Regions from separate parts of the Paenarthrobacter sp. YJN-5 genome, predicted to be linked through region 1. Evidence: riboswitches for the same ligand, from Rfam matches in the RefSeq annotation. Region 1 holds a riboswitch; each other region holds the start of a gene.
What was found. Region 1 has a riboswitch for cyclic di-AMP ahead of HMI59_RS16575 (C40 family peptidase). Riboswitches for the same ligand answer to the same signal wherever they lie in the genome.
Positions count from the first base shown of each region.

Region 2: linked by a shared signal. The riboswitch ahead of HMI59_RS01955 (hypothetical protein) and the one ahead of HMI59_RS16575 (C40 family peptidase) in region 1 are both predicted to bind cyclic di-AMP.
Region 3: linked by a shared signal. The riboswitch ahead of HMI59_RS25375 (M23 family metallopeptidase) and the one ahead of HMI59_RS16575 (C40 family peptidase) in region 1 are both predicted to bind cyclic di-AMP.
Region 4: linked by a shared signal. The riboswitch ahead of HMI59_RS19140 (NlpC/P60 family protein) and the one ahead of HMI59_RS16575 (C40 family peptidase) in region 1 are both predicted to bind cyclic di-AMP.

Region 1 is NZ_CP053544.1:3,578,577-3,584,197, forward strand. It holds gene fdhD (formate dehydrogenase accessory sulfurtransferase FdhD) at 1-133, opposite strand, end outside; gene HMI59_RS16555 (molybdopterin-binding protein) at 215-1,573, opposite strand; gene HMI59_RS16560 (NTP transferase domain-containing protein) at 1,570-2,457, opposite strand; gene HMI59_RS16565 (HNH endonuclease) at 2,519-3,019, opposite strand; gene HMI59_RS16570 (NlpC/P60 family protein) at 3,241-4,029, opposite strand; gene HMI59_RS16575 (C40 family peptidase) at 4,123-4,866, opposite strand; cyclic di-AMP (ydaO/yuaA leader) riboswitch at 4,871-5,037, opposite strand; gene HMI59_RS16580 (M23 family metallopeptidase) at 5,177-5,621, opposite strand, start outside.
Region 2 is NZ_CP053544.1:408,528-414,148, forward strand. It holds gene ald (alanine dehydrogenase) at 1-260, opposite strand, end outside; gene HMI59_RS01945 (CdaR family transcriptional regulator) at 461-1,675, shown strand; gene HMI59_RS01950 (AEC family transporter) at 1,808-2,728, shown strand; gene HMI59_RS01955 (hypothetical protein) at 2,966-4,258, opposite strand; cyclic di-AMP (ydaO/yuaA leader) riboswitch at 4,263-4,410, opposite strand; gene HMI59_RS01960 (ATP-dependent DNA ligase) at 4,626-5,621, shown strand, end outside.
Region 3 is NZ_CP053548.1:20,323-25,943, reverse strand. It holds gene HMI59_RS25395 (helix-turn-helix transcriptional regulator) at 1-172, shown strand, start outside; gene HMI59_RS25390 (cytochrome c oxidase assembly protein) at 215-1,183, shown strand; gene HMI59_RS25385 (cytochrome c biogenesis protein ResB) at 1,180-2,799, shown strand; gene HMI59_RS25380 (SURF1 family protein) at 2,796-3,641, shown strand; cyclic di-AMP (ydaO/yuaA leader) riboswitch at 3,828-4,025, shown strand; gene HMI59_RS25375 (M23 family metallopeptidase) at 4,030-4,824, shown strand; gene HMI59_RS25370 (TrkH family potassium uptake protein) at 4,855-5,621, opposite strand, start outside.
Region 4 is NZ_CP053544.1:4,133,315-4,138,935, forward strand. It holds gene HMI59_RS19125 (PEP/pyruvate-binding domain-containing protein) at 1-1,574, opposite strand, end outside; gene HMI59_RS19130 (universal stress protein) at 1,596-2,633, opposite strand; gene HMI59_RS19135 (FAD-dependent monooxygenase) at 3,058-3,666, shown strand; gene HMI59_RS19140 (NlpC/P60 family protein) at 3,816-4,604, opposite strand; cyclic di-AMP (ydaO/yuaA leader) riboswitch at 4,608-4,770, opposite strand; gene HMI59_RS19145 (copper resistance CopC family protein) at 4,950-5,588, opposite strand.

The sequences.
Region 1 (5,621 bases):
CCCCCAGCCGGATCTCCAGTGGCTCCTCCACTGCGAGGACGTCTTCCTTGAAGCGGACCGGGTGTTCCAGCGCTTGGGGTGAGCCATCCAGGACGAACTTATGGATCTTGCGGCGTTGGGTGACGCGTCCCATGGTCAGGCTCCCTTCTCCAGGTTCATGTGTCCATCATGGCAAGCCTGTTGCCCGCTGGCCACTTGGTTCCACCCGCGGGCGTCAAGCGTCGAGCGCGCTCCAGTCGACCGGTCCCTGGGGACCCTTCCGCTGGCCTCGCGCAGGCGCCTTGCGCGGCTTTTCCTCCGGCGGCTTGGGCACGGGCAGCGGCTTGCCCCACGGGAGCGCGAACGCCTGCACCAGCTCGCCGAGTTGGACTCCATGCGGCGGCACCACCATGACGCCATCTGCGTTGGCGAGCCCCCGCAGCATTCCCGGCCCTGCATGTTGGGCGGGTGAGGCCAGGCCGTAGACCAGTTTGAACGGCATCAACCGGGTGCGCCCGGGGTCGGCGTCGATCATGGCACCGGAGGGCACCTCGCCTGTGTCCGGCATGCTGCCATGCCCCAAGGCGGCCAGCAGTGGTCCACCCACCGTGAACAGTGCCATCATGGCGGCCAACGGGTTGCCAGGCAGGCCCAGGACGAACCGTCCATCCGGAAGCTCCGCCAAAACAGCGGGGTGCCCCGGGCGCATGGCGATGCCGTCGATCAGCAGCGTTCCGCCGAGCTCTGCGATCGCTTTCCGGAAGTGGTCGGTACCGGAGCGGCCGGTACCGCCCGTGGTAATGACGACGTCGGCCGGCGGCTCCGCGTCCACGTCCGCCAACCCCGCGGCTTCTTGGGGGACGTCCGGTTCGACGTCCTGCAGGGCGGCAAGCCAATCTTCGTAGCTGTCGCCGACCCTGACCTGCTCCCCCGCTATGCCGCCAAGAAGTTCAACCACCCCGCCAAGCTGCGGACCGAAGGTGTCACGGACCTGGCCCGGGCCGGGCATGCCCTGATCCACCACTTCGGAACCCGTCAAGAGGAAACGGACCAGCGGCTTGCCAAGCACCTCCACCTCGTCCAGTCCGGCCAAGGCCGCCAGGGCCAGATGGGCGGGATTCAGGACCACCCCGGCCTTGATCAGGACCTCGCCCTCGGCTGCTTCCTCCGCGGCTTTACGGATGTGCTGCCCGTTGCGGGGCTCCCCGGGTTTGGCGGCTCCGCCGAGCGCAAGTACCGGCAGGCCGTCGTCGTCCGTGGTGATGACGCCGCTCTCGCTGCGCAGTACTGCCTTGGCCCCGGGCGGAATGAGTCCGCCGGTAACGATCGGGCTGGCTTGGTACGGGGCAAGGCGCTGCCCCGGTTCGCTCAGTATCCAGGGTCCGCTGCCGTTGACAGCCCACCCATCCATGGCGGACGAGGCATAGTGGGGCATGTCCTGGAGAGCCAGTACATCCGAGGAAAGCGTCCGGCCGAGCGCAGCCCTCAGGGGAACGGGGCTCGCGGGGATGGGAGCAGCAACCTCAAAGGCGCGCTGCCGGGCCTCCTGCCAGGTATGTGCCGCGTGGTGGCCCTGTTCCGGGGCCGCGGTCATTCCGATTCTGCCCCGGGTTCCGGGTATTGCTTAGCCACTTGGCGTGCCAAGCCGAGGGCAGCACTCATGGCCGCGTCGTCGTTGGCTTGCCCGATACCCCGGGCCATTCCGGCCGCATAGCCGGCAATGAACGTGGTCAGGGGTGCAGCGGGACGCACTACGGAATGCGCCGCAACGCCGGCAACGGCGAGGACCTCGTTGACATCCACCTCGACGCCTTCAAGTTCGAATGCCTGCAGCAGCATGCGGCACCATTCCTCGAGAGTCTCTTCCTGGCTCTTCACGTCCGCCTCCTGCTGTTTGTCTATGCCCAGTACCGCGGCGTCTGCCCACGTGTCCACGTCATCCGTGGAACCACTGGGAACAGGCACCGCCATCACCTTCAGCCTAGCAAGCAGGCGGAACACTGAAGAGTTCGTTAACCCTCCCTCGCCCGATGCCAGGGCCACTTCCCTTTCCATGGCCTGTGTGCTGTAGATCCCCAGCAACGGCTGCTTGCGCCCGTCCGGGGACACGGCCATGGCGCCCTCGGTCTCCGGCGTGGCAATCAGCGCAGCCAACAACGCTTGCACACCGCGGGAGGCATGCGGCATGTCGCACGCGAGGACCAGGGTCCAAGGGGCGGCCCCTCGATCCGCCAGGGCAGCCAGGCCTACGGCAATCGCCGCAGCAGGACCGGCGAACACAGGTTCCTCCCGTGCAGTCAGCACGCCGGGCGGCAAGGTGCCGGGATCGGGGCCAACCACCACGGTTGCCACAGCACCCCGGGCTGCGTCCAGGGCATGCGAAAGCAGGGTGGCGCCGTCGTAGGTCAGCGAAGGTTTGGGCACACCGCCAAGGCGGGTGGCCCTGCCACCCGCCAAGATCACTGCGTTGAACTCCATCCGCCCAGATTACCGGTGCCGCACAGGATTGCCGGTGCCGCATAAGGCGGACGCACATCAATCAGGCAGCGGATTCCGGCAAGAGGAACGGATCCCAGTCCGGCGCAGGCTTCTCGAGTTCTTTGATCTGCCACATGGTTCCGGAGGGAACGCCGGGTGTGAAACGGAGTTTCCAACCCATCTCTGCCGGCGTGTGGTCGCTCTTGGCGTTATTGCATTTCAGGCACGCCGCAACCAGGTTTTCCCAGGAATCCGCGCCGCCCCTGGATTTGGGGTGGACGTGGTCTATGGTGTGGGCTGTCTTACCGCAGTAGGCGCAGCGGTGGCCGTCGCGGCGGAGAACTCCGCGCCGGCTGACGGCCGTAATCCTGTTGTACCGCGGCCGGATGTAGCGATTGAGGAGGATCACGGACGGGCGTCCCAGAATCTCCTGCGGCCCGACGACAGGTTCGCCGCCTTCGGCCACTACGCTTGCTTTTCCGGTGAGCACAAGGACCAGCGCCCGGCGGAAGGTAACTACCGCCAGCGGTTCATATCCAGCATTCAGAACGAGTGTGCGCATGCACGTACCTCTTAACGGCCGCACCCGCCAGGGGCACGAGGGCCGGCTGCCCTCTGCATGTACGGGCTGTGGATCGACACCATAAGAGTAAGCACCTATATGCCATATCAACGAATTATCAGTGGAATTAGCTTGTGATGTCGCCCACAGGCCCCGGCCCTGACCCTTAAGACGGAAATACCCCGCAGGTGAAACCTGCGGGGTATTTCCTTAAAGTTCGATCAGCCGTTGACCCGGATGAAGACCGGACCGGAGCCGACGTTGACGCTGAACAGAGCAGTGGTGGATCCGTTCCATCCGCCATGCACTGCCATGCCGTTGCCGACGTAGACGGCGATGTGGGCCTGTCCGGCCAGGCCACCGTTGGCGTAGTAAGCGAGGTCGCCCGGCTGGGCTTCCGCTGCGCTGACCGTACGTCCAAGGGAAAGGTAACCCGCAGGCCAGTCATGGAAGTTGATACCCACGGCTGCGAGGGAGTTGGTAACCAACATGGTGCAGTCCTGGGTCACGCCGAGCTGGGCGTAGGCTGCAGCGGCAATGGCCGCACCGAGGCCACTGGAAGCAGCCGGAGCCTTTGCTGCCGGTGCGGCGTTGCTGACTGCCACGGTCGCGCCGCCACCAGCGTTGGAAGCTGAGACAGTGGCTTCCCGTGCGGTGCTCTTCGCTTCAGCCTTGGCCGGGGCTTTCTCCACGACGGGCGCGGGCGCCTCGACCGTGGTGACAACCGGGCTCTCGTAGGAGATGGCAACGGTGGAGTCAGCGGCGATGGTGGATTGCACAACGGACTGGATGTCCAGGGAGGTGGTTGAGGTGGACTCGCGATCCACATTGGTATCCGCCGCATTGGCAGCAACGCCACTGGTCAGGACCAAGCCCGAAGCCGCGGCGATCACTGCTGCCTGGCGGCCGACGCCACCGGCGTTCACCGAAACTGCCTTTGCAATCACGGCAAGTGAGCTGGTCTTGGGAGCCTCGGCCCGGTGCCGCGCAACCTTGTTTGCACTGGTCATGATGATCTCTTTTCGTTTCCGCGTGCCGCTGGGAAGCACGCGGGTCATGGGCAGGCCAGCACCTGGGGGCGCGCTGGCTTACCTGGACGGTTCTTAGCGCAGGGTGAAGAAGGAGGAGGTTCCGGTAGAAGCTACCGAGTGAAGCAGCGTGCCCTGGCTGGGGTTCAGGGCACTGACCATCATGCCGTTGCCGACGTAAATACCAACGTGGGCACCGCCGTTCTGCATGACGAGGTCGCCGGGAGCGGGAGTGCTGGTGGGCTTCATGGCGGTCCATGCATTGACGCGGGGAATGCTGATGCCGGCCTGTGCGTAAACCCACTGGGTGAAGCCGGAGCAGTCCCAACCGTTGGGGGTGGTGCCGCCCCAGACGTACGGGTGGCCGATGCCGGTGTACGCGATTGCTGCGAGGCCCGAAGCCGCGGCGCTGGCTGCGGAATCCTTGGAGCCGGCGGACTTGGCGGTGACTGCGGCCTCGCCCTGGCCGGCATTCTGGTTGCCGTTGGCCTGGGAGCGCTGCGTGGTCTGGGAAGCGCGCTGGATCTTGGGGGCTTCCTTGGTAACCACAACGGGGCTCTCAAAGGAAACAGTGGCGGTTGGTTCCGCCGTGACGACGGCGGTGGTCACCAGCTGCTGTGCGCTGGACTCAGCCTTGGAAACGTCAGTATCCGCTGCCTGGGCAGGAAGGCCGACGCTGAGGACCAGGCCCGATGCTGCTGCAAGGACTGCGGCCTGGCGGCCGACGGTTCCGGCATTCGCTGAAACAGCCTTGGAAAGAGTGTTCAACGGGGTAACCGTCTGGGCGCGGTGGCGCGCAGAAGTAGTGCGTGATGACACGAAGGTAGCCTCTCCCAATGCCTGCGAGGTGAGCTGTCGGATTCGGATGGGAGTCATCCGGCCACACGCCGTTGGAAGCGTTTGTGACTTAACCCCAAGGCCCTCTTTCGAAGACCAAAATTGGTTCCCCCGCCCCTGCCAGACGAATTATGCGAACGGACCTTGAGTGGTGGCAGAGCTAGGCAATCCACCCAAGTGCATCGGCCCCCTAAAAAGCCGATGCGCTTTGTACGGTACAACAGTTGAACGCAAATGTCACATTCAGATCACGGGGCGTGTCAAGAATGCGAGAGACGACCATCAACTCGGGTTAGAGCCAGCCCATGGGGTCGACGACTTCGCCGTTGACCTGGACTTCGAAGTGGAGGTGGCAGCCGGTGGAAGCGCCCGTGGTGCCGCTCAAGGCAACGGTATCTCCGCGATTCACGGTGTCGCCGACCTTGACGTTGAATGACGACAAGTGGTTGTAGGTGGTTTCCAGGCCGTTGCCATGGTCCACTACCACGCGGTTGCCTCCACCGTATTCATGCCAACCCGCAAAGGTGACCTTGCCTGCCGCAGCAGCGTGGACTGCCGTGCCGCACTGGGCCACGAAGTCCTGGCCGCGGTGGAAATCGCCGCTGCCGCCTGTCAGCGGGCTGATGCGGTAGCCGAACGGTGATGCAGTGCTGAGGGTATCCAAGGGGCTGGCCATGGTGCCCTTGGAGGAGCTGGCCTGGATGCTTCCTACGGACTGGGCGCTCAGCAACTGCTTG
Region 2 (5,621 bases), 1.4 Mb from region 1:
TTGCGGAAGCGGTGGTATTCCGCCTTGATGGGTTCCTTGACCTTCATGACCATGTCCGCGCGGGCCCAGACATCGTCGGCGTCGTTGACGATTTCCGCGCCGGCGATCGAGTATTCCTCGTCGGTGATGCCGGAGCCGAGGCCTGCACCGCGCTCTACGAGGACGGTGTGGCCGTGGGTGCGGAACTCGTGCACGCCGGCGGCCGTGATGGCTACGCGGAATTCGTTGTTCTTGATTTCCTTGGGGACGCCAATGATCATCTGGGGCTCCATCGTCAGCGGCCTCTTAAGGCCGGTTTTTTGTGCTGTGGGCTGTGCTTCCAGAATAGGTCCGGCTGTGAGGCAGGTGACATGGACTGGTGTGGATCCGGCTGCGGATTCCGCGGAATATCAAGGGCTGAGCTCGACATTTGTCGAGAAGCGGAGCGTCAAGTGTCGCCTGCTGTTGGTACGCTTTTTTGATGCAGCAGGACGTTGAGCAACTCGTCGAACGCGTAGCGCTAAAGCTGGGCAGGGGATTGTCGCTTGAGGACCTTGACGGTGTCCTCCTCGCGTACAGTTCCAACCAGTCCCACGCGGACCGCGTCCGGGTGAATTTCCTGCTCAGCAAGCGTGTGCCCAGCGACGTCAGCGCCTGGCAGCTTTCGCACGGTATCGCGACGGCGGTCCGTCCCGTTGTGATTCCGGCCAACCCTGACTTGGGCATGCTGGGGCGCGTTTGCGTACCGCTGTTGGTGCGCGGCTTCCGCGTCGGTTACCTGTGGGTGCAGCAGGACCTTGAGGAGCAAAGTGCGACGGCGATCCTCACCCAGCTGCCCGGCGTGCGTGACGAGTTGGACCTGCTCGCGGCCTTGCTGTTGGACTCGAACACGGCGGAGTCCGAGTTCCGCCGCCGGAGGGAGCAGGAGTTCCTGGCCGCCTGTGGCGGGGAATCCAACGCGGTGGCTGCGGTGGCCGGGTGGAAGGAGATCCAGGGCAAGGGTCCCTGGCAGGTGGTGACCATCCTGGACGCCGGTGGTGCCGGGTCCGGCGTCGATCCTTTGGACGCCACCTTGACCCACCGTTCCGCGGCGCTTCAGTCCACCATCGGCGTCGATGTTGCCCTCTTCAGCGCCGGGACCGAGACGCATTCGGTGGTCCTCTTCCGTGAATCGGGCGGCCGGGCCGTTCATGCGCAAGTACTGGTGCACTACCAGCTGGAGTTGGCCAAACGTGCCGGCCGTTCGGTGGACCGCATCATCCTGGGCATCAGCGAACCAATACAAGTGATCCGGCAGCTTGCCGGGGCGTACCGGCAGTCGAAGGTGGCTGCCCAGGCGGCGGCTGTCGAACCGTCGCTGGGAGAGCTGGTGGACAGCCGGTCGGTGGGGGTCTATCAACTCTTCGACCGTCTGCAGGCGCCCGGCGGTTGGGACGACACGGGATCCGTCCACTACAGCACCCTTGAAGGGCAGGATCGAAACGGTGAACTCCTGCCCGTCCTGGAGCTCCTCTACGACAACGACGGTTCGGTGCAGGATGTCGCCGCCAAGCTCCACCTGCATCGCAGCAGTATTTACAACCGACTCGGCAGGATCCGCCAACTCATTGGGGCCGATCCCCTCAGCGGTGCTATCCGGTTGGAGCTTCACGCCGCGCTGAAGGCCCGGCGCTGGGCGGTCAGGCCACGGATCTAGAGGCGCCACAGGATGAACTCCGATGGACAGTCCCTGCCCGTAAGCTTAGTGTGAGAAAGCGGTTTCTCGCGGGACTGGTAATTAGGGAAACCGCTCCAAGCGGCACCTGTTACCAATGCGAAAGGGGGCGGGGTGGGCGGCGTCGTCTCCGGCATCCTCATCATTTCGGCAGTCATTGCCGTGGGCTACCTGGCCGTCCGGTGCAAACTGCTCGCCCCGGAAGTGCAGGGTGCGCTGACCCGCACCGCCTTCTACATCACCAACCCGGCGCTGCTCTTCACCGTGGTGGCCGGGAGCGACATAGGGGCCGCGCTCGGCGTCGACGCCCCGCTGGCCCTTCTGTCTGCTGCCGCGATGGGGCTCCTGTACTGCCTGCTGAGTTTCCTCTTTTTCCGAAGGCCCGTGGCCGAAACGGCTGTGGGAGCCATGGCCAGCAGCTATGCCAATGCCAACAACATCGGGATCCCCGTTTCCCTCTATGCGGTGGGAACGGCCCAGCACGTGGCCCCGGTCCTGCTGGTGCAACTCCTGGTCCTGGCGCCCTTCTACGTCACCATCCTTGGTGTGGCCGGAGGGGCGAAGGTGCCTTGGAAGCGGGTGGTCCTGCAGCCGTTGGGGAATCCCATGATCATCGCGTCAGCGCTGGGCGTGGTGGTGGCGTTGACCCGGTGGAAGGTTCCGGAACTGGTCCAGCGGCCCATCGATATGTTGGCCGGAGCTGCCGTGCCCATGGTGCTGCTCGCCTTCGGGATGTCCTTGGCGGGCCGCGCTCCGCTGCAGAAGGGCGACGGCCGGGTGGAAACCGTGGTGGCGACGCTCCTGAAACTCGTGGGGATGCCCTTGGTGGTCTGGGCGCTGGGGCGGTTCGTCTTCGGGCTCGAAGGGCAGCACCTCCTGGCGTTGGTCATCATGGGTGCGCTTCCCACGGCACAGAACGTGTTCCTTTTCGCTTCCCCGTATGGCCGGGGCACTGTTGTTGCGCGCGACGTCATCCTCCTGACCACAGTGCTCTGCGTGGGGGCCTTGCTGGTGGTCGCGTGGCTCTTGGGGTAGCGAAACATGTGACCGACCCGGTGGCGGAAGAGTCGGGTGGCAGAACAGAAGGCAGGAACCCTTGCCGGGTCCCTGCCTTCTTGGTTTCACACTTGTTTGTTAGCGGCGCCCGTCAGAAACGGCGCAGCCGCTGGTGGCTCCAGCGGCCCATCCGATGGCGGAAAGTGGCCGTCCGGCTGCTGCAGCAGTACCGGCCGTGCCAGCCGATGTGGGTAGTGGTGCGGGGCATGCGGGTGCTCACTTGAGGACCCCCTTGGCTGCGTCGAGCAGGCCGTCCACGTCCAGGCTCGGAGCCTCCGTCGGTGCGCTGGACTTAGGGTCGGAGCCCGGCTTCGGGGAGTCGCTGGGCCGCGGCTTGGAAGTCTGCGTCGTCGTCGGCGTGGGCGTTGGGGTGGTGGTTGGCGTCGTCGTCGTAGAAGGCGTCGTGCTGGGCGAAGGCGCCGTGATGTTGTCCGACGGCGGTGCCGGCTGGCTCGGAACGGGCGACGTCACGCCCGGTACTGGAACCACGGCCGAAGGGGCGGTGGACGGAACCCACTTGGGGTCGGCCAACGAAACCTGCGGCGTCGGAGTGGACGACGGCGGTGCTGCCGCTGCCGGAGAGGCTGCTTCGACGGCGGACTGCCCGGTATCCGTCGTAGCGGCCGACGTCGAGGACGCGGTGGAGTAGGACGGCGTCGGGCCAGGAGTGGCCGAGCCCGTTGCCCGGTCTTCGCCGGAATTGTTAGCGCCGCTGGCCTGGTTTTGAGTGTCCTGTCCGAAGATCGGCAGGTCCATGGCTTGGCTTACCGTTCCCACCGTGAGGACCAGGCCCAGTGCTCCGGCGACCACCGCCATGCGCTGGCTCATGGTCTTCACGGACGCTGCCTTGGTCAGGACGGCGTGGGGTTCCTTGGTGAAGGAGGAGGAAGCAAAGGAACCAAAGGCCGACTTCGCAGCATTGCGTCCTGCGGCTCGTCCTGCCGCAGGACGTGCGCCGTCGTGCTGGCCACGGGCGGTCTTGCGACTGGCCAATCCGGCGGCGGCTGTAGCGTCAGCGGCGATCCGGGCCGGCGTCTTGGGCTGGGGGGTCCCGGCCGCGGCGGCAACGTGCGCCGAAACCACCGGAATAGCGGCAGTCGCGGGCTCGGGCTCAGTGGCGGGCTCCGCCGGCGTGGCCTTCACCACGGGGATGGCAGCCGTGGGCGGTCCGGGCGTAGTGGACTCCGAGCGCGGAGGAGCGGCAACTACGGGGATGGCTTCGGTGCGCGGCTCTTCGGTGGGGGATTCAGCGGTGGGTTCGGAGTCGGACTCAGCACTCGGTGCAGCTTCCGGAGCCACGACTGCCTGGGCCGCGCGCTCGCGTTCCATCGCCCGTCGCTGTGCTCGTGTCATGGGCGCAGCGGTGGGGTCGGTTGCGGTGGCGGGTACCGCCGTCGTGCTATCCATTTCGGTGGCCGGACCGCTGGGCTGGGCCCGACGGCGTCCGGTTGGCTTGGTGGGCTGGCCGTCCCCTTGGGCACGGCGCGGCTGATCCATGGTTGGGGACATGGTGTTTGCCTCTCAACGCCTGCGAGGTTAGCTGTCGGGTTCGGACGAGGCCGTCCGGCCGCACGTGGCGGCTTCACCCCAAGGGCCTGCGGGGAACAGGCCCGGGAACTCTGGGTCCCCCGTCTCTGCCGCGGGTCTGGCGGGATTCCGGGATGCGGCAGAGCTCGGCGTCAGCCCGGAAGCGGCCCAGCGGAGATACGGGTCGCCCTACGAAGTTACAGCAGCAGGGAAGTAAAGTCACATTAATGTAACGGACGGTACATGAGGGCCGGCAGCGCCCGCGCTGGCGGACGGACGCGCCACACACCGTCCACATATCCCTGCTGAACACTAGCTTTCGGCGTCTACCGGCCGGTAGACATGAGCTATGGACCTACCCGTGATGCCACCCGTTTCGCCCATGCTCGCCAAATCCGTGCCCAACATTCCTGAGGTTGGGCACTACGAACCCAAATGGGACGGGTTCCGGACCATCGTCTTCAGGGACGGGGATGACGTCATCCTGGGCAGCCGGAACGAGAAACCCATGACCCGGTACTTCCCTGAGCTGGTGGAGGCGTTGAAGAAGAACCTGCCGGAGAAATGCGTGGTGGATGGCGAGATCATCCTTATTTCCGGCAACCGGCTCGACTTCGAAGGACTGCAGCAGCGCATCCACCCCGCCGACAGCCGCGTCCGGATGCTTGCAGAGAAGACGCCGTCCTCCTTCGTCGGGTTCGACCTCCTGGCCCTCGGGGACGAAGACCTCACTGCCCGGCCGTTCTCCGAGCGCCGTGCTGCGCTGGAAAAGGCGCTCGCCGATGCCGAGCCGCCCGTGTACGTGACGCCTGCGGTCACCGACCTAGAGCGGGCAAAGGAATGGTTCGTGCAGCTTGAGGGAGCAGGGCTCGACGGCGTGCTGTCCAAACCGCTCGACGGTACCTACCAGCCGAACAAGCGGGTGATGTTCAAGACCAAGCATGAACGGACGGCGGACTGCGTGGTGGCCGGTTTCCGTTGGCACAAGACGGCGGACGTCGTGGGGTCGATGCTGCTGGGGCTCTATGACGATTCCGGCAAACTCCACCACGTCGGAGTGGTGGCCGCCTTCCCCATGGCGAAGCGGAAGGCGATGGTGGCCGAGTTGGAGCCGTACCAGGTGGAGATCGCGGACCACCCCTGGGGAGAGTGGGCCAGCCAGGAAACCGGAGCGGCGGTTGGTTCGAGGATGCCGGGGGCCCAAAGCCGCTGGAGTGCCGGCAAGGACTTTTCCTTTGTTCCTCTGCGGCCCGAGCTGGTGATCGAAGTGGCGTACGACTACATGGAAGGAGACCGGTTCCGGCACACCACGCAATTCCGCAGGTGGCGGCCGGACCGGACTCCT
Region 3 (5,621 bases), on a different replicon from region 1:
CTCCCATGCGCTGCGCTTGCTGCGCGGACCGCGCGTCGTGCAGGTCCGCCGGGCCGGGCGCATGGCGTACTACTCCCTGGCCGACGCGCACGTTCGCATGCTCCTGGACCTTGGCCTGACCCACGTCGGACACGCCGGCCAGGACCGGCTCAAGGCCGTCAGCAGCCAGTAGCCCACACCCGGCGGCAGGTACCGGCCCGGCAGGAGTCCAGGCATGGATGACCCGGGAGTCGTCGGCCCGGTCTGGCTGCCATCGCTGCCGCCCTCTTTGGGCGAATACCTTTCCCCCAACCTGCAACCGGTGCCGCTGATCCCAGTGCTGACGTTGCTGGCCGCGCTCCTGTATCTGGCCGGGGCGATCAAGCTCTGGCGGCAGGGACGGCACTGGCCGGTCGTACGCACCATTTCCTTCCTGTTCGGCTGCCTGGCCATCATTATCATCATGGGTGCCGGCATCGAAGGCTACGGCCTGCGGATGTTCTCCATCTTCATGTTCCAGCAACTGACACTCATGATGGCCGTCCCGCCATTGCTGGTCATCGGGTCGCCGGGAACGCTGCTGCTGCGCGCCACCCCGCACAACCGTCTGGGAACCCCGGTCCTGAAGATTGCCCTCTGGGGGCTGCGTTCCCGCTGGGGCAGGCTGGCCATCCACCCCGCCTTTATGGTGCCGTTGTTTTTGCTCAGCTTCTACGGCGTGTATTTCTCCGGGCTCGCTGACCTGCTGCTGCCCAACTGGTACGGCCATGTGGGCCTGGAACTGCTCTTCCTTGCCTCCGGTATCCTGTTCACCGTCCCACTGATTTCTGCGGATCCGTTGCCCACCCGCCAGACGCACTTCGGCAGGATGCTGGACATCTTCGCCGAAATGCCGTTGCACGCCTTCTTCGGTGTCGTGATCATGATGGCCACCGCTCCCATGGTCCGTTTCTTCGCGAACCCGCCGGCCAGCTGGAACCTCGACGTCATGGCGGACCAGGGTCTGGCCGGCGGCCTGGCCTGGTCCTACGGGGAACTGCCCGGGGTGCTGTTGCTGATGTTCATCCTCGTGCGCTGGCAGCGCGAGGAGGCCCGGGGATGGGTCAAAGCAGACCGGACCGCCGCGGTGGCGGGGGACCCGGACCTGGATGCCTACAACGAGTACCTGCGCCAGCTGGCCGACCGCCCGGTGCGCGAACGATGACGGCCCGCCAGTCTCCGGGACCCGTCCGGACCACAGAAACCCTGCCCGTCACCGCGCCGCTGGGCGCCAGGGGCATGATGCGCTGGGCCTGGCGGCAGATGACCAGCATGCGAACGGCCCTGTTCCTGCTGCTCCTGCTGGCAATCGCCGCCGTCCCGGGATCGTTGTTTCCCCAACGCCCGGCCAACCCGGCCCTGGTGACCCGCTACATCAAAGACAACCCCGAATACGGTGAAATCCTCGACGCGCTGCAACTGTTCGACGTCTACGCGTCCGCCTGGTTCTCCGCCATCTACCTCCTGCTCTTCCTGTCCCTGATCGGCTGCGTCACCCCGCGGGCCAGGGCCCACTACAAGGCCCTGCGCTCACAACCACCGCGCACTCCCAAACGGCTCTCCCGGCTGCCCCAATACGGGACCCTCATCCTGCCCGCCGACGCCGCGGTTCCGGCGGCACAAGCGGTCACCGACGCCGCCAGGCTGCTCAAAGAGCGCGGCTACCGCGTCCACGTCCGCGACACCGACGGGGACCTGCCCTCCGTCGGAGCCGAACGCGGCTACCTGAGGGAAGCCGGGAACCTGCTGTTCCACACCTCACTGATCGGGGTGCTGGTCTGCGTCGCCATCGGTGGGATGTTCGGCTACCGCGGACAAAAAATCATCATCGAGGGCGGCACTTTCGTCAACACCCTGGTCAGCTACGATGCCTTCACCCCGGGGACCAATTTCGACGCCGCCACCCTGGCCCCTTTCGCCGTCACCCTGGAAAACTTCGATGTCCGCTTCGACCGCGAATCAACCAAACAGTTCGGCCAGCCGATTGACTTCACCGCCACCCTGACCACCAAGGACGGCGCGGACGGCACAACGCGGCAGCAGATCCTGAAAGTCAACGAACCGGTCTATTTCGGCGCCACCGGAATGTTCCTGGTGGGCAACGGCTACGCACCCGTCGTCACCATCAAGGACGGCACCGGAAAGACCGCCTTCAGCGGCCCCGTGGTCTCCATCCCCAACGACGGCGTCTACACCTCCACCGTCGTGATCAAAGCCCCCGACGCGGCACCCTCCCAGCTGGGGTTCGTCGGATTCTTTCTGCCCTCGGCAGTCACCAACGAGGCAGGCGTGGCCTACAGCTTCGATCCGGACCCGTTCAACCCCCAATTGAACCTGAATTCCTACTACGGAGACCTCGGGCTGGATACCGGGCAACCTCAAAACGTGTACAGCCTGGACGTGAAGAACCTGACCCAGCTCAACGGCCGCGACCTCCCCGCCAAAGGCATCACGCTCGGCCCCGGGGCCACCTATACGCTGCCCGAGGGCAAGGGAAGCATCAGCTTCGACGGCCTCAAGCGCTACATCGGCGTCGACGTCCGCAGCGACCCCGGCCAAGCAGGGGTTCTGGTGTTCTCCGGCCTCGCCGTGCTCGGACTGATCATCTCCCTGTACATCAACCGGCGCCGTGTCTGGGTCCGGGCCGGGAACGCCGAGGATGGCAGGACCATGGTCGAATACGGCCTCCTGGCCCGTGGCGAGGACCACCGCCTGGCCCCGGAAGCAACCGCCATCCGCTCGCTGCTGACCCGGCACTGGGGACAGGAGGACGCCCCGTGAGCTACAGCTTTCTGCTGTCCTGGCGCTGGGCGGGATACCTCCTGGCCGCCGCGGCCTTCGCCGCGGCCTGCCTTGCCCTGGGAAACTGGCAAATGGACCGCCGGAACCAGGCGGTCGCGGAGATCCGCAGGGTCCAGGAAAACTACGACAAACCACCGGTTCCCTTCGCTGAGGCCCGGGCACACTTCAACAATCCCGCACCCGACGCCAAATGGATGACCGTAGCCGTGGAAGGCCGCTACCTGCCCCAGGACCAGCGGATCATCCGCAACCGGCCCAACAATTCCGCGCCCGGCTACGAAGTCGTCGTTCCCTTCCGGCTCGCCACCGGCGAAACCATCGTCATCAACAGAGGGTGGCTGCCGATCGGGAACCAACGCCCCGGTTACCCGGACAGCGTGCCCGCCCCACCGGAAGGGCAGGTCGAGGCCGTTGTCAGGATCAAACCGGCCGAACCGGACCTGGGCCGTGACGCTCCCGCCGGCCAGCTGGCCAGCATCGACCTGGCCGGCTACCAGCAGGAAATCGGTTACCCCCTCATGACCGGCAGCTACGGCCTGATGGCCTCCGAATCCCCGCAGCCGGGAAACCTGCCGCAGCCCTTGGCCGCCCCGGCCGTGAAGGAAGGATCCAATCTTTCCTACGCCCTGCAATGGATCACCTTCGGGATCCTGGCTTTCGTCGGCTTCGGCTATATGGCCCGGCAACACGCCCGCATCAGGGCCGAGGAACACGACCAACCCGACGGGCAAGACCGGGAGGAACTCCGCTCCAAGCCGTCCCGGCGGGACCGCAGGGGAGCCGAAGAGGAAGATGCCCTGCTGGACTCCATGGGCCTTTGACTGGGCCACCGGGCACGAAGGACTACGGGCCGCCTCGACTGATCATCTGAAGATTCCTTCAGGTATGGTGGATTCCAAGCGCGGCCCGGCCTGTCGTGGCACGTCATGGACTGGCTTGGTCACGGAATTGTAACGATCGGGCTTTGTCGCTACTATTGATTCAGGTTTTTCTGTAATAAAAGCCTTTGATGCCGCACGCTGAACCCCGCCGGTGGCATTGATCGACGATCTTTTCCGCGGCGGGGGTGGAGGACCCAGAACCGGCAGCCAATCTGCCTTGGGGTGAAGCCGTGCGTCGAGGGCCAGAGGGCAATCGATGCGCGGCCGGGCTTGTTCCTTGGCCCGAACCCGACAGCTAACTTCGCAGGCGGATCGAAAGGATCCTTGCGTGGCAACTTCATCTCCCCGTGGCCGCCGCCGGAAACCCACCACCGCCATCATGGCGTTGTCGGCCTCCCGGACCGCGGCCGCCCGAACACCCCGCCACGCCTCAGCCAGCGGCATGACCTGGAGCCGGGGCAAACAGGTGACAGCCGCGACGACCTTGGGCGTGGCCACGGTCCTCACCGTCGCGCTGACCGCCGCGCACGCCAACCCGGCTCCCACCGCCACCACCGAACAGGTGGCAGCTTCCGCGGCAACGGCCGCGCCGGTGCAGGCCTCGGCGGGGGCGTCGATCAGTTTCGAACGCCCGGGGGTCACCACTAAGGCGGCCCCGCCCGCGAAGGCGCCGGTAGCGGCGGCCGGTGCGGTGGCTGCCCCCAAGGGAGCCAGCACGTCCCCTGCTGCGTCCTCGGGCCGGCTCGGAGCGCCGTTGGCCAGCATGTCCATTGCGTCGCCGTTTGGCATCCGAACCAGCCCGATCACCGGAACAGGTGAACTTCACACCGGCCAGGATCTCGTCGCGGCCTGCCAAACCGCGGTGTTCGCTGCGGGCGCCGGGACCGTTGTGGAGGCCGGCTGGTCACCCTATGGCGGCGGAAACCGGATCGTGGTCGACCACGGCAACGGACTCAAAAGCACCTACAACCACCTGGCCGCCATCGAAACCGCTGTGGGCGCGACCGTCGGCGCGGGCCAACGGATCGCAGCGGCCGGGACCACCGGAAACTCCACCGGCTGCCACCTGCACTTCGAGGTCCTGCTCAACGGACAGACCGTCAACCCCCAGGGATGGCTCTAACCCCTGGCTCCGGTGCCTGCCGTCAGGTTCTCAGCCAATGATGGGTCGCTCTTCCGGGTAGTGGAACAGCTGGCTGCGCTGGCGCAGGGCCAGGCCCGCAGCAAGGGTGACAGTCCCCAACCGGCCGGCGAACATGAGGGCTGTGAGGACGTAAACGCCCGACGGCGGCAGCTCGGCACTGAGGTTGGTGCTCAGTCCCACGGTGGCAAAGGCGGAAATGGTTTCAAAGAGCACCCTGTCCAGTGAAGCGCCGCTGATGGAAAGCAACAGGAATGCGGCGACGGAGACCAGGGTGGCTCCGGCAACGATCACCGAGATGGCCACCCGCATGGTGCCTTGGGGGATGGTGCGGCCGTAGACCTTGACGTCGGCGTCGCCTCGGGCCTCGGCAACAATGGCGAGGAACATGACGGCAATGGTGGTCACTTTGATGCCACCGGCCGTGGAGGCGGAGCCGCCGCCGGCGAACATGAGCGCATCCGTGAGCAGCATGGTGGTGGGCTCCAGCTGGTTCTGGTCCACCAGGTTGAACCCGCCGGACCGCGTCATCACGGACGCGAACAGCGAATGGACAACTTTCTCGCCGGCCGTCATGGTGCCGATGGTCCGGGTGTTGTCCCACTCCATCAGGGCCCAGAGGACGGTACCTGCGAGCAGCAGGATGAAGGACACCTGGATGGTGAGCTTGGTGTGGAGGTTCCACTTCTTCCAGTTCAGGCCGTTTTGCTGGAGGACCATCACCACGGGAAAGCCGAGGCTGCCCAGGAAAACGCCCAGCATGAGCGGGATGAGGATCC
Region 4 (5,621 bases), 550 kb from region 1:
TGATGGCTCGTGGCGGAGACGGGAAGATCAAAGGCGTCCTTCAAGTCTTGGCTGACCTTATCCAGGTGCCTCATGGCCGCTGCGGGCCTGAACAGACCCCGAAGGACCGTCTCCGGCACCCGGTATCTCGCTGCAACGGGAGCCACATGACGGATCAGCTTGAAAGGAGTCCTGTTGGTCATGGCGAACCGGGGGTCTTCGCTGAGGCGCCGGATCAAAACGGCGGACCGGGCCTCCATGATGTCGAAAATCCTGGGCGCAAGGGCCCTGCCCACCCTGCTCCGAAGCACTGAAGTGATGTCGAAGAAGATCCGCTGGCCAGCCTCGTAGTACGGCGAAGGGCCCGTGCGCGGGTCCGGCACGTCAAAGCCGGCCCTGCGGGCGACGCAAGAAGCGATCAGCCTGATTCCCGCCAGCCCCATGGGCGTCAGGGGCCGGGTGAGGCCCTGGGCCAGGCTGAAGTTCAAGAACGCATGCTCGCCCCCGGAAGACGGTGTCCTCGTTGGTCGCGGGTACAGGGTGGTGATGGGCCGCGCCTGCGTCAACCACAGCTTCCCGTCCCGGTCCATGGCCCACTCGGTGTCCTGGGGAGCTGCGTAGTGTTGCTCCACCCGGTCACCCAGGGCCGCGAGCGCCCGGATCTGGTGGTCCGTGAGGCACGGTTCCACCCGCGAAACTTCGCCGTCAGTCCCGATCGCCGCAGCATCAAGCCCGGTCTTTCCACGCTGTCCGGAGTGTTCAATCCGTTCTGTCCCGCCATCGGGCAGGGGCCGGATCTCCACTCTCCGGTCACCGATGGTGCGCGTCAGGATGTGCCGGCTCCGGATATCCACCACGTACTGGTCAGGATTCACCGCGCCGGAGACCACTGCTTCGCCCAAGCCGGGACTCGCGTCGATGACCGCCTCCTGCCGACGCCCGGTCAGCGGATTGGCCGTGAACATGACGCCGGCGGTGGCGGCGTCGATCATCTGCTGCACTACAACGGCGAGCGCCACCGTCGAATGCCGGATCCCGTGTGCAGTCCTGTAGCTCACCGCCCGGTCAGTCCACAGGGAAGCCCAGCACCGGCTCACTGCGTCCAGCACGGCATCCACGCCAACCACATTCAGGAAAGTGTCCTGCTGGCCGGCAAAGCTCGCAAAAGGCAGGTCTTCCGCCGTGGCCGAGGACCGGACAGCAACCGGGACATCCGGGCCCAGCCTGTTGTACGCCGTGCGGACTTCTTCGGCCACCTCAGGAGGAACACCGGCAGCCAGCACTACCGAGCGGGCACGGGCCGCGAGGGCATCAAGGGAGTAATCAACGACGTCGGTCCCGTCCAGGGCAGCCAGCACCTCACCCAACGCTGCGCCGTCAAGCGCCCGGCAGTAGGCCGCCGTCGTCAGGCAAAATCCGGGGGGCACCGGCAAACCGGCGGTGGACATTTCACCCAGGTTGGCGGCCTTGCCGCCAACCTCCGCCAGCATGCCTGAACGAATCCGGTCCAACGTAAGGATGAAACCATACCCGGCTGTTGAAGCCTTCCCGGTTTGCCCGCCCTGCTGCGGCCCTTCCGCCGCTTCACCGTCCATGCCGCCGTGAAGCGTCAGGTCCTAGTCGTTGCCCAGCATGGGGCCGAACTTGGGCCTGTCCGCAAGCCTGGAGTCCTCGCGGTCCGGGACCACCATGACCGGCCCCTTGGCGTGGTGCAGCACGCCGTCCGAGGTTGAACCGAGGAGCATTCCGGCGAACCCGCCGCGTCCACGGGTGCCCAGGACCACCAGTTCCACTCCCCTGCTGGCCTCCACCAGGACGTCCACGGGAGAGCCGTCTGTCAGCTGTGTTTCCACCGTGAGATGCGGGAAATGGCTGCGGAGCCAGGCAACACCGGCATCCAGTTGAACCTTGATATCCGCGAACAGGGCATCCCTGTCCAAGGGGGCCGGCACCCAGGCCAGTGAGCCGCTGTACTGAGGCACAGCGCAGACTACCCGCAGCTTCGCGCCCATGCGTTCTGCCTGTTCAGCAGCCTCCAGGACCGCCACTCGCGCCTGTTCGGAGCCGTCAACGCCAACTACAACGATGTTCTCCACCGTGCGGGGACCGGCCTTCGCGTGTTCGGCCTTGATGTGCTTGTCCTCGGTGCTCTGGCCCAGGCGGTCGGCGCAGTACAACGGCACCGTCACTGTGGGGCACTTCGCGTGGGCCGGCAGCGCGCTGCTGACGGAGCCCAGCAGACGGCCGACGAATCCACCGCGTCCGCGGCTGCCCGAAACCAGGAGGGCGGCTTCCGCGGAGAGATCCAGCAGGACACCGGCGGCATCCCCGTTCTCCACTGAGGCGTCAACGTCGATGTTGTAGCCGGAAACCTTCTCCATGGCCTGTTTGGCGATCGCTTCGGCGCCTTCCCGGATCATCGAGTCGTCCACCGTTGCGTATCCGCCGTCCAACCCTGAAGCGGCGAAGATCGGCACTGAATAAGCGGTCACGATGTGCAAGGGAAGTTGCCGGCGTTCGGCTTCACGCGCTGCCCACACCAAAGCGCATTGTCCGTGTTCGGAGCCGTCCACTCCAACCACGATGCCGCCCGGTGCTACTGCTTCCGCGTCACCGCCGCGGGGATGTTCAACGTGACTACCGTGCTGGTCCATTTGGGGCCCGCCTCTCCACCTGCTGCTTGATGTTCCGGCCATTCTGCCAGAGGTTCAACGTAGGGGTGTTACACCTCACGTTGTGCGCTAATGTCCGTGATCGTGGAAGCCACGGGACTTCCTCGTCCAATGCCAACTATTCTCGTTTGCTTATAGCGAATCAAGGCGGCTTTTCCGCTATCTGCATAACGGTCCGGGCTCGGTTTCAAGGCCCTCCCGGGACGCCCCGGGAAGAAGTAATAACACGCTGTCAGGAAGGCTACCCAACGCCCCAAAAGTTCTGTAGTGTTCGAGTCACCGAATGGCCGGTGAGAGTGTTCCAGAACACATACCGGCCATTTATTTGCGACCGTTTGGGGGAACCGGAAGCGTCCAATCCTGCCTTTGGGCACGTACGTCAAGGAGGAACCACGCAGTGTCACTCATGCCTGATTCCGCCACGGAGCGAACCACCACCGTGGTGATCGGAGCCGGACTCTCAGGCCTCGCCGTGGCCAGCGAACTCAGCCGCTACGGCGTGGGTTCGATCGTGGTGGACGGCTTCGGCCCACTGGCACAGACGGGTCCTTCCGTGCATACCGGCATGCTGCAACGGTGCGAGGTAGCCGATCCCGCTTCCATGCTGGAACGGAACCAGATCCTCCGCCACCTGCGGAACTACGCGGCCAGCCACCACCTGGATGTACGCAACACCACCAAGGCGGTCCGGCTGGACCTGCTCACGGCCGCAGAAACTCCCCTCGCATCCCCTCGGCAGTGGGCCGTCCACACAGCCCACGGCATTCTCCTTGCCGACCACGTCGTGGTGACGCGTTGCGCACAGAGCCAGTTGCGCAAAATGCTGGCCGAGCTTGGCATTGCCGTTGGTCAGAACCTCGTGGCCGCCATGCGCGCGGTGGGCATGCATCTGGTGGGAGTGGGAGAACTCATCACGCCAACCCCCAAGGAAGTCCTCCGCCAGGCCAAGGCGGTGGGGCAGGCCATCTCTTCGAAGGTGGCACTTCCAGCAGCGCCCGGCCTCGCGATCGCCTAAGCCCGGCAAGCCCGACAGCGGCACCAAGGCAGCCCTGAAACAGGGCCCTTGAAGCAGGGTCCCTTAAACCAAAAAGCTTAAAACCAAAAAACCGGCACCCCGGGAGGACGAATCCTCCGGGGTGCCGGCCTTTTTGTGAAGCGTGAAACTTATGCGCCGGCGCGGACGTACGTGAGCGGGCCGGTTGCGGTCAGCCAGCTGATCGGGTGGATGCCGGTCTGGTTACCGTTAATGCCACCGGAGATGGCCTGGCCATTGCCGATGTAGATGGCAACGTGGCCGGACTGGACGATCATGTCACCGGGCTGGGGATCGCTGACTACCTTGCCGTAGTTCATGAACTGCATGGGGGCAAGGTCGCCCACCGGGATACCTGCGGAGCCGAGGGCCTTTTCGACCATGGCGGTGCAGTCCTGCATGACACCGATCTGGGCGTAAGCCGAGGCAACCATGGCTGCGTTGACGCCGCCAACAGCGGGTGCCGGGGCAGGTGCTGCCGGAGCAGCAGCGGCAGGTGCGGAAGCAGCAACCGTGGCGGTAGCGGCAGGAGCTGCAGCAGCCTTGGCTGCGGCCTTCTTGGGAGCCTCAACAACCGGAGCCGGCTTCTCGATGACCGGTGCTGCTACGGAAGCAACAGCGGGACGCTCGAAGTTGACGGTGGCCGTTGCTGCGGCAGTGACAACCTTGTTGGGGGTTTCGGCAACGGTTTCAGCAACCGTGGCGGGGCTGGAGTCCCGCTGGACCGGAGCCTGTGCCGGAGTTTCGGCAGCGTGTGCAGCAATGGAACCGGTCAGGACAAGACCCGAAGCTGCAGCGATGACGGCTGCCTGGCGGCCGGCGCCTGAAGCGTTGCTGGCAACTGCCTTGGAGATGGAGATGAACGGATTGGGGCGTACGCTGTCCGCCTTACGACGGCCGCGAAGAATGCGTGAAGACATGAAAAAGCCTCTCCCGATGCCTGCGAGGTTAGCTGTCGGATTCGGATGGGAGTCACCCGGCCACTATCCACCGCTGTTCAGCGGAAGCTTCGTGGCTTCACCCCAAGGCGCGCTCATTGGCGGCCTAAAATGGGTTCCCCGTCTCTGCCGTAGGTATGTCTGCGAACGGATTCCGACCTGCGGCAGAGCTAGGCAATCAGGCCGGAAGTGCGCCGAATGCGGATCGGGCACAGGTACTACCGTACGCGATGATCACGGCAAAGTCACATTTAAGTAACGAGAAGTGGGCGTCAAGCGTGTCGCAGTAACCGTTTCGAGATTTTCGCAGGTATGTAGAAAACCCCGTCATTCCGCGGATTTATCGCCCTCGGCATCATTGGAAGCAGCCAATTTCCGACGGGCTGTAACGGCCAGGAAAATAACGAGCGCAACAGCTAATGCAGCAAACGCCACGATGCTCCACGGGAACGGCTGGGAGGCGTCCGGAGCCGGTTCGCTGACGGGGGTTCCGGGGGCCGCGGTTCCCGCACTCGGAACAGTGCCCGAACCTGCCTGGCCCGACGCGGACGGCGAGGCTACCGCGGTGGCGCCCTCCGACGTCGTGCTTCCTGCTGTTGCCGTGAATGTAAAGGTGCCCTCGATGGGGTGCGAATCGGAGCTGACGACGCGCCAAACCACCGTGTACTGGCCCGCCGGAGCGCCGGGACGCAGTTTTTGGACCGCCTGGTTGTCGATGATCTGCACGGCGCCGTCCGCCCAGTTCTCCCCGCCCGCGGTCACCGACATGCCCGAACCAATAGCCAGCGGCCGGTTATTGAACGTGACGGAGACCGATGCCGGAACTTCCGCAACCGTGGCTCCGCTGGCCGGACTCGTGGATTCTGCGGCGTCGTGCGCCGATGCCGGGGCGGCGCCGAAAAGCAGCGCCGAGGCGAAGGCGAGGGCAGCCACGACGGCGGCCAGGAGCGGGCGGATGGTGCGCATGGGGCGGTTTCTCCTAATGTTGGCTTCCTTACA